2 regions of the Azonexus sp. MM2026_4 genome follow, and region 2 is predicted to be linked to the other one. Evidence: predicted binding sites of a transcription regulator. Region 2 holds the regulator's gene; the other holds the start of a gene.

Region 1 (5,036 bases), 2.0 Mb from region 2:
GACGTAGCTGCCCTTGACGAAGGGGCGGATCTGCTCGGCGTAGAGCTTGATGTAGTCGGTCGCGGCAACCACCGGGCCGACGCTGCCGGCGAGCTTCTGTTCGACGTGCGACAGCTTCGGTTCTTCCAGCGGGTGGAGCAGGTTCCAGCGGCTGGCATCCTGGCCGTTGCGCGCCAGTTCGTTGAACGACGGGCAGCCCCAGAGGTCGGCCTCGACGCCCCAGTCAGCCTTGAGCAGGTCGGCGGCGGCGATGACTTCGCGGAAGATGGTGCCGGAGCCGAGCAGTTGCACGCGCAACTCGCCCTCGCCGCCCTTCTTGAAGGCATACATCCCCTTGATGATGTCGGCCTCGGCACCGGCGGGCATTTCCGGGTGCTCGTAGTTCTCGTTCATCACCGTGATGTAGTAGAAGACGTCTTCCTGCTCCTGGTTCATCCGGCGCAGGCCGTCCTGGACGACGACGGCGACTTCGTACTGGAAGGTCGGGTCGTAGGAGACGCAGTTCGGGATCAGGTTGGCCAGGACCAGGCTGTGGCCGTCCTCGTGCTGCAGGCCTTCGCCGTTCAGCGTGGTGCGGCCGGCGGTGCCGCCGACCAGGAAACCGCGGGCGCGCTGGTCGCCCGCCGCCCAGACGAGGTCGAGGACGCGTTGCAGGCCGAACATCGAGTAGCAGATGTAGAACGGGATGGTCTGCACGCCATGCACCGAGTAGGCGGTGGCAGCGGCGATCCAGTCGCTCATCGCGCCGGCCTCGTTGATGCCTTCCTGCAGCACCTGGCCGTCCTTCGACTCCTTGTAGAACATCAGCTGGTCATGGTCTTCCGGCACGTAGTTCTGGCCTTGCTGGTTCCAGATGCCGACGGCGCGGAACATGCCTTCCATGCCGAAGGTGCGCGATTCGTCCGGGACGATGGGGACGACGTTGCGGCCAACCTGCTTGTCCTTCAACAGCATGTTCATGATGCGCACGATGGCCATCGTCGTGGACAGTTCGCGGCCTTCGCCGGAGGCCTTGAGCAGGGCCTCGAACTTGTCCAGCGCCGGGATCGCCAGCGGCTCGGCCTTGCGCCGGCGCGACGGCAGGAAGCCGCCGAGCGCCATGCGGCGTTCGCGCATGTATTGGTATTCGGCGGAGTCTTCCGGGAACTTCAGGTAGGGCAGTTCTTCCAGCTTGTCGTCCGGTACCGGCAGCGCGAAGCGGTCGCGGAAGCGGGCGATCTGCTCCTTGTCCATCTTCTTCTGCTGGTGCGAGATGTTCATCGCCTCGCCGGCCTGGCCCATGCCGAAGCCCTTGATGGTCTTGGCCAGGATCAGCGTCGGGGCGCCCTTGTGGGTGACGGCGGCGTTGTAGGCGGCGAAGATCTTGAAGATGTCGTGGCCGCCGCGGTTAAGTTGCCAGACGTCGTCGTCGGTCCAGTCGGCGACCAGTTCGCGGAGTTCCGGCGTGTTGAAGAAGTGTTCGCGGACGTAGGCGCCGTTCTTGGCCTTGAAGGTCTGGTACTCGCCGTCGCACAGTTCCATCATGCGCTTCTTCATGATGCCCTTCTTGTCGCGGTTGAACAGGGCGTCCCAGTGGGTGCCCCAGATCAGCTTGATGACGTTCCAGCCGGCGCCGCGGAATTCGGCTTCCAGTTCCTGGATGATCTTGCCGTTGCCGCGCACCGGGCCGTCGAGGCGCTGCAGGTTGCAGTTGATGACGAAGATCAGGTTGTCGAGCTTCTCGCGGCCGGCCATGCCGATGGCGCCGAGCGATTCGACTTCGTCGGTCTCGCCATCACCCAGGAAGGCCCACACCTTGCGCTTTTCCGCCTTGGCGGCGTCGATCAGGCCGCGCGAGGCGAGGTACTTCATGAAGCGGGCCTGGTAGATGGCCTGGATCGGGCCAAGGCCCATGGAGACGGTCGGGAATTGCCAGAAATCCGGCATCAGCCACGGGTGCGGGTAGGAGGAAATGCCCTTGCCGCCGGTCTCCTGGCGGAAGTTGTCCATCTGCTCCTCGGAGAGGCGGCCGAGCATGAAGGCGCGCGAATAGACGCCCGGTACCGAGTGGCCCTGGAAGAAGATCAGGTCGCCGCCGGTTTCGTGGTCGAGGCTCTTCCAGAAATGCGAGAAGCCGACGTCGTACAGCGCGGCGGCCGAGGCGAAGGAGGCGATGTGGCCGCCGACGTTGGTGTCCTTGTTGGCGCGCACGACCATGGCCATGGCGTTCCAGCGGATGTAGGAATGGATCTTGATTTCCATGTCCGGGTCGCCCGGGTACTTGGGCTGCTGGTCGGCGGGGATGGTGTTGATGTATTCGGTGTTCGCCGAGTACGGGATGTCGATGCCGTCCTCGCGGGCCTGAGCGATCAGCGTCTCGATCAGGTAGTGGGCGCGTTCGGCGCCTTCGTTGCTGATGACGCCGTCGAGGGCGTCCTTCCATTCCTTGGTTTCCTGCGGGTCCTGGTCGGCGGGCAGGTTGTTCGGCTGTTCGGCCATGGTTTGTCTCCTACGTGGGTTTTCATTCTGTCCGGCTGGGTAAGCCGGACAACTTTAACGCTTTGCACGGAGGATCACACCCCGTGTTTACACTTAGCTTCTGTTGCGCATTGTAAAAACAAAATTCGTATCGTGCAATAATCTTTGCGCCGGTTTGGCGATCCGTTGCGTCGGCGATACGTAACAAAAAACAAATCGCCGGCAAGTTGCGCTGTATCAAATTACCAGGGAGCTATCGCTTTACAATCAACAGCTTTTGTTTCAGTCAGGAGTTTTCATGGCAGCAGTTATGCCCGCCCCGGCCGCCAGCCGTCTCTTCCTGTCCGGCAACGAAGCCGTTGCCCGTGCCGTCTGGGAGGCCGGCGTCAAGGTTGCCGCCGCCTATCCCGGCACGCCGGCGACCGAGATGCTCGAAGTCATCGCCACTTATCCGGACCTCTACGCCGAGTGGTCGGTCAATGAAAAGGTTTCGCTCGAAGTGGCGATCGGCGCCGCCTACGCTGGCTCGCGCGCTTTCTGCTGCATGAAGCATGTCGGCATGAACGTCGCTTCCGACGCCTTGATGACGCTGACCCTGACCGGCGTCAGCGGCGGCCTGGTGATCGCCATTGCCGACGACGTCGGCCTGTCGTCGTCGCAGAACGAGCAGGATTCCCGCCACTGGGGCCGCTTCGCCCACGTGCCGGTGTTCGAGCCGGCCGATTCGCAGGAAGCCTACGCGATGACGCTCGAAGCCTTCGAACTCTCCGAGCGTTTCCAGGTGCCGGTGATCCTGCGCATGACGACGCGCATCAACCACGTCAAGGCGCTGGTCACCGTCGGCGAACGGCAGGCTCACGTCGGCGCCGGCTTCCGCAAGGACCCGGCACGCTTCGTGATGGTCCCGGGCAACGCCGGCAAGCGCATCCCGCTGATGTTCCAGCGCGAGCGCGACTTGCGCGCGCTGGCCGAGACCTCGCCGCTCAACTTCATCGAGCCGGGCAACGACCGCCGCGTCGGTTTCATCGCTTCCGGCCCGGCCTATATGCACGTGCGCGAATCCTTCCCGGATGCGCCGGTACTGAAACTTGGCTTCTCCTGCCCGGTGCCGTTCGAGAAGTGCCGCGAACTGGCGGCAATGGTCGATCAGGTGGTGGTGGTTGAGGAAGTCGAGCCGCTGGTCGAAACCGAACTGAAGGCGCAGGGCATCGCGGTGATCGGCAAGGACATCCTGCCCTTGCAGGGCGAGCTGTCGCCGGCCGTGCTCAAGCCGGCGATCGCCCGCCTGCTCGGCGAGCCGCTGCCGGAAACGCCGGCCGCCACCGCCCTGCAGGTTTTCCCGCGACCGCCGACGATGTGCGTCGCCTGCCCGCACCTCGGCGTCTATTACACGCTGTCGCAGGTGCGCAACCTGAACATCTCCGGCGACATCGGCTGCTACACGCTGGGCGCCGGTCATCCCTGGCAGGCGATGGATACCTGCGTCTCGATGGGCGCCTCGATGGGCATCGCCCACGGCATGGACAAGGGGCGCGGCGAATCCGACAAGGACAAGCGCGTGGTCGCCGTGATCGGCGATTCGACCTTCCTGCACATGGGCATGCAGGGTCTGCTCGACATGGTGTACAACAAGGGCAACGTCACCGTCCTGCTGCTCGACAACCGCGCCGTCGGCATGACCGGCGGCCAGGACAACCCGGGCAACGGCCGCGACATTCACGGCGACGAGGCGCCGCGCATCGACTTCGCCAAGCTGGTGTCGGCGCTCGGCGTCAAGGACGAGCGCATCCACGTGGTCAATCCGTATCAGCTGCCGGTGCTGTTCAAGACCATCCGCGAGGAGGTCAAGGTGCCCGAGGTGTCGGTCATCATCACCGACCAGCCCTGCGTGCTGATCAAGGATTACCACAAGCTCAAGCCCTACGCGGTCGATGAGGACAAATGCACCGGCTGCGGCAACTGCATCGACGTCGGCTGCCCGGCGATCCACGTCACCCGCCGCGGCAAGGAGGTCAAGGCGAGCGGCCGCGAAGTCAACCTGGCCTTCGTGCGCATCGAATCGTCGGTGTGCACCGGCTGCGGCCTCTGCCTGCAGCCCTGCGCGCCGAAGGCGATCGAGCACTATGTGCCGAGCGCACCGATCCAGTTTGCCAAGGGAGGCTGTCAGGCATGAGCGAGACGACCAACATTCTCGTTGTCGGCATCGGCGGTCAGGGCGTCATGACCGCCACCGAAATCCTCGCCGAAGCGGCGATCGCCCTCGGCAACGATGCCAAGAAGACCGAAGTCGCCGGCATGGCGCAGCGCGGCGGGGTGGTTTCCTCGCACCTGCGCTTCGGCCCCCGCGTGCTGTCGCCGCAGATCACGCCGGGCACCGCCGACGTGCTGCTCGGTTTCGAGGCGGCCGAGGGCATGCGCTGGCGGCACATGCTGCGCCCGAGCGGGATCGCGCTGATGAACACGGCGCGGCTGGTGCCGCCGGTCGTCGAGCTCGGCCTGTTCGACTACCCGGACAACCCGATCGCCGCCATGCGCGACAACGGTGGCCCGGTGGTGGCGTTCGACGCGACCAGCATCGC
Region 2 (5,036 bases):
AAACGGCGGATCTCGCTGTGGTAGATGCGTTGTTTTTCCGCCTTTTCCCGCTCGCGGGTGCCGGCGTCTACGACCGCCGCACTGAACCCGGCCTTCGCCACCGCAGCAATCACCGCCTCGGCGCCGACCCCGCTCAGGCGCACGCGCGCCCGCTCGGCGGCAAGATTGACGTTGGCCTGCATGCCGGGTTGCCGGTTCAGCACCTTTTCCAGGCGCGTCGAACAGGCGGCGCAGGTCATGCCGCCAATCGCAAACTCGACGACCCGCTCGGCCTGGTCAGCTTCCATGTCAGCTCGCCTCCAGTAGATGGGGCAGACCGAACAGGCCATAGACGCCGAAGCCGAGCACCAGCAGCCCGGAAGTCCAGCGCACCGCCGGCCGGCGCACGAATTCGTTGAGCCGCGCCAGCAGGATGCCGGCGAGCAGCAGATTGGGCAGGGTGCCGGCGCCGAAAGCCAGCATCAGCAGGGCGCCGCGCTGCGCCGAACCGGCCGAGAGCGCGCTGGCCAGCGCGCTGTAGACCAGACCGCAGGGCAGCCAGCCCCACAGCATGCCAAGCGGAAAGGCCTGAGCGACCCGCGTCGCCGGCAGGAAACGCCGGGTCAGCGGCTGCAGCCGCCGCCACAGCGACTGGCCGAGCCGTTCGGTGAAGGCCAGCGCGCGGGTGACGCCGATCAGATAGAGGCCGAGCGCGACCAGCATCAGGTTGGCGAACAAGTAGAGGATCAGCCGCGCCGGCACCTGTCCTTCGAGCCCCAGCCCGGCGGCGCCGAGCGCCCCGGCAATTGCCCCGGCAATGGCATAGGAGAGGATGCGGCCGCCGTTGTAGGCAAGGTGCATCGACCAGCGGGCCGGGCTGCCCATCGCCAGTGCGCCGACGATGCCGCCGCACATGCCGACGCAGTGCGCACCACCGAGCAGACCAACGAGAAACAGTGCCAGGAAGCCGGAATCAGGCATGGGGCAAGGCTTGCGACAGGAAAGACCGCAGTGTAACCCGCCCCGGCCCTTCCTGGCACGCCGCTCAGATCACCTTGGAGTAACGCGTCCGCTGACGGTCGGCGCGCAGGTAGCGGTCGAAGGCCATGGCGATGACGCGGACCAGCATGCGCCCCGGCGGCAGCACGGTGATCCACTCGCGTTCGATCTTCAGCAGACCGCCGCGCTCCATCTCGCGCAGATCCTCGATCTCGGCCGCGAAATACTTGTGGAAGTCGATCAGGTGCGAACTCTCGATGCTCTCGATCGACAGCTCGAAATGGCACATCAGCGCCTGGATGATCGAACGCCGCAGGATATCGTCGGCGGTCAGCTCGATGCCGCGCACCACCGGCAGCATCGGCGCGTCGAGCCGGTCGTAGTACTCGTCGAGCGTCTTGACGTTCTGGTAGTAAGTGGGACCGACCTTGCTGATCGACGAGATGCCGAAGGACAGCATGTCGCAGTCGGCGTAGGTCGAATAGCCCTGGAAGTTGCGATGCAGGCGCCCCTGGCGCTGCGCCACCGCCAGTTCGTCGTCGGGCTTGGCGAAGTGGTCCATGCCGATGAAGACGTAACCGGCGTCGGTCAGCTTCTTGATCGCCAGGGCCAGGATCTGCAGCTTGGTGTCGGCGTTCGGCAGGTCGGCGTCGGCGATCCGCCGTTGCGGCTTGAACAGCCCGGGCAGGTGCGCGTAGTTGTAGATCGACAGGCGGTCCGGGTCCATCGCCAGGACGCGCTCCAGCGTCCGGTTGAAACCCATCACGCTCTGGAAAGGCAGACCGTAGATGAGGTCGATCGACACCGACTTGAAACCGTTGGCACGCGCCGCGGCGATCACGTTCGCCGTTTCTTCCTCGGTCTGCACGCGGTTGACCGCGACCTGCACGCGCTCGTCGAAATCCTGGACGCCGACGCTCATCCGGTTGAAACCGAGTTCGCCGAGCAGCGCCACGGTTGCCGTATCGACCTTGCGCGGGTCGACCTCGATCGAATACTCGCCGCCGTCGAGCAGCTTGAAGTGCCGGCGCGTCTCCGCCATCAGTTGGCGCATCTCGTCGTGCGACAGGAAAGTCGGCGTACCACCGCCCCAGTGCAGCTGGATGACCTCGTGCTCGCCCCCGCTACCCTCAAGTGCGGCGCTCTGCAGCGCCAGCTCCTTGCCCAGGTACTTCAGGTACTTGGCGCTGCGCCCGTGATCCTTGGTGATGATCTTGTTGCAGGCACAGTAATAACAGATGGTGTTGCAGAAGGGGATGTGGAAGTATAATGAGAGCGGTCGGCTGATCCCGCCGATGTTGCGCTTGCTGAGCCAGAGAGCGGCAGCCTCGGCGTCGAAAGCCTCGACGAAGCGGTCGGCAGTGGGATACGACGTGTAGCGTGGGCCGTTTACGTCGAAACGGCGAATGATCTGTGGGTCAAAGACGAGGTTTTCAGTTGCGAAATTCATTGAACATGGCGCCAAGTTTTGGCCCGATTATGTGGGGATGGATCGCATTTCCGGTTGACATGGATCAAGCCGACGCAGGTTGCCAATGCCCAGCCCGATCCCGCTGAATCAGGAGATGACGCTGACCGTCATCAAGACAGCGTGCTCCAACTGCAACCTGCGCGAACTCTGTCTGCCTTTCGGCCTAAGCCTTGAGGAACTGGAGCGGCTCGACGACCTGATTTCGACCCGGCGCCGGATCAAGCGCGGCGATCACCTGTACCGCGCCGGCGAAGCCTTCGACTCGATCTACGCGATCCGCAGCGGTTTCTTCAAGACCGACGTGCTGCTTGAGGATGGCCGCGACCAGGTCACCGGCTTCCAGATGGCCGGCGAACTGCTCGGCCTGGACGGCATCAGCACCGAACACCACACCTGCAACGCCATCGCGCTGGAAGACAGCGAGATCTGCGCGATCCCGTTCAACCGCCTGGAAAGCCTGTCGCGCGAGATCCACAACCTGCAGCATCACTTCCACAAGGTGATGAGCCGCGAGATCGTCCGCGACCACGGCGTCATGATGCTGCTCGGCACGATGCGCGCCGAAGAGCGGCTGGCCGCCTTCCTGCTCAACCTGTCGCAGCGCTTCACGGCGCGCGGCTTCTCGCACGCCGAGTTCTACCTGCGCATGACGCGCGAGGAAATCGGCAGCTACCTCGGCCTCAAGCTGGAAACCGTGTCGCGCGCCTTCTCGAAGTTCCAGGAAGAAGGCTACATCGCGGTCCAGCAGAAGCACATCCGCATCCTCAACGTCAGCGGCCTGAAGGCGCTGATGACCCACCGCTGCTGAGCCTCAACGGCTCAGCCCGAGCCAGCGGCGCGCGCTGCCCGGCGATGCCGGGCGATCCCATTCCGGCTCGTCGCCGAAGCGCTGCTGCAGGAAGTCGATGAAGGCCCGCACCTTCAGCGGCAGGTGCCGGTTCGGCAGATGCACCGCGTAGATGAAACGCTCGACCGGCACGTAACCGGGCAGCACCTCGACCAGGCGCCCGGCCTGCAACTCGCTGCCGACGATGAAGGTCGGCAGCAGCGCCAGCCCCAGCCCGCCCAGCACCGCCTGCGATAGCGCCTCGTCGTCGTTGATGCGCAGGCTGCCCGCCACCGGCACCGAGATGTCGCCGCCGGGGCCGCGCAGGTGCCAGAAGCCCTGCGTCGTTAAGTAGGTGTAGTCGAGGCAGTTGTGCCTGGCCAGGTCCTCCGGCTTTTCCGGCACGCCCCAGCGCGCCAGGTAGGCCGGACTGCCGCAGATCTTGCGACGGATCGGCGCCAGCCGGCGGGCGACCAGGTTGTCGCCGGGCACCGGCGCGATGCGCAGCGCCAGGTCGTAGCCCTCGTCCACCAGATTGACCAGGCGGTCGCTGATCGTCATGTCCACCGACAGTTCCGGGTACTGCAGCATGAAATCGGCCAGCGCCGGCGCCACGTGCAGCGTGCTGAAGGCGACCGGCGCACTGAAGCGCAGCTTGCCGCGCGGCTCGCGGTGCAGGCTGCCGATGGTGTTTTCGGCCTGCGCCATTTCGTCGACGATGCGGTCGCAATGCTCGAAGTAGGCCTCGCCGACCTCGGTCAGGCTGAGCCGGCGCGTACTGCGCTGCAGCAGGCGAACGCCGAGCGCCGCCTCGAGCCGCGCCACCGACTTGCTGACGCGCGACTTGGAAATTCCCAGGCGCAATGCCGCCCCGGAAAAACTGCGCGCCTTGACCACCTGGGCGAACAGCAGCATGTCGTTGATGTCGTGCACGCGCACTCCAATTGTTATTAAAAAGGAAACAGTCTTGTGCAAAGTCGCCGGCTTATCAAGCCTTGGACTTCCTTCTACCATCCGCAATCCCACGACACAAAAAACCGATCAACAAAAATCACCAGAAAATTCAGATAAATGCAGCAGAACAACCTGATCATCAGGGAGAGCGATTTCGTTCGCCTGATGGCAATCCAGCCGCCCGACGATCTGCGCGACGAGCTTGAGCGCGCCATTGTTATCCCCGACGAATCAATACCAGCCGACATCGTCACGATGGGGTCGCGCGTCCGCTATACCGAACAGGAAACCGGCAACAGCCGCCAGGTCGAGATCGTCTATCCCGACGAGGCCGACCCGGCGGCCAGCAAGGTCTCCGTTTTCGCCCCGGTCGGCGCCGCGCTGATCGGCCTCGGCGTCGGCCATGAAATCGACTGGGACTTTCCCGGCGGCAACAGCCGCCGGCTGACCGTGGTCGAAGTCATCCAGCCGGCCTCGACCGCAGCACACTGATCAACAAGAACAAAGGGAGCCCGCCGCGTGCGCTACAAGTCATTCGCAGAATTCAACCAGGATGTTGCCGCACGAAACCCCGGGCAACCGGAGTTCCACCAGGCCGTCGCCGAGGTCATCGAAAGCCTCTGGCCGTTCATCCAGGACCATCCCCGCTACGCCGAGCACGGCCTGCTCGACCGCCTGGTCGAGCCGGAGCGGGTACTCACCTTCCGCGTCTCCTGGGTGGACGATCACGGCGAGGTGCGCGTCAATCGCGGCTACCGCATCCAGCACTCGTCGGCGATCGGCCCCTACAAGGGCGGCATCCGCTTC

What was found. The regulator FNR, encoded in region 2, switches genes on or off when oxygen is low (the NO sensors DNR and NnrR bind a similar motif). The targets are predictions, from matches to a motif close to TTGANCTAGNTCAA.
Region 1: AC0KWY_RS16945 (thiamine pyrophosphate-dependent enzyme) is a predicted target of FNR. The motif match lies at 2,685-2,698, and genes of this name have one in related genera.

Annotation. Positions count from the first base shown of each region.
Region 1 is NZ_CM148380.1:3,591,982-3,597,017, forward strand. It holds gene aceE (pyruvate dehydrogenase (acetyl-transferring), homodimeric type) at 1-2,478, opposite strand, end outside; gene AC0KWY_RS16945 (thiamine pyrophosphate-dependent enzyme) at 2,756-4,630, shown strand; gene AC0KWY_RS16950 (indolepyruvate oxidoreductase subunit beta) at 4,627-5,036, shown strand, end outside.
Region 2 is NZ_CM148380.1:1,582,234-1,587,269, forward strand. It holds gene AC0KWY_RS07285 (heavy metal translocating P-type ATPase) at 1-287, opposite strand, end outside; gene AC0KWY_RS07290 (sulfite exporter TauE/SafE family protein) at 289-960, opposite strand; gene hemN (oxygen-independent coproporphyrinogen III oxidase) at 1,025-2,428, opposite strand; gene fnr (fumarate/nitrate reduction transcriptional regulator Fnr) at 2,514-3,257, shown strand; gene AC0KWY_RS07305 (LysR family transcriptional regulator) at 3,261-4,208, opposite strand; gene rnk (nucleoside diphosphate kinase regulator) at 4,347-4,721, shown strand; gene gdhA (NADP-specific glutamate dehydrogenase) at 4,749-5,036, shown strand, end outside.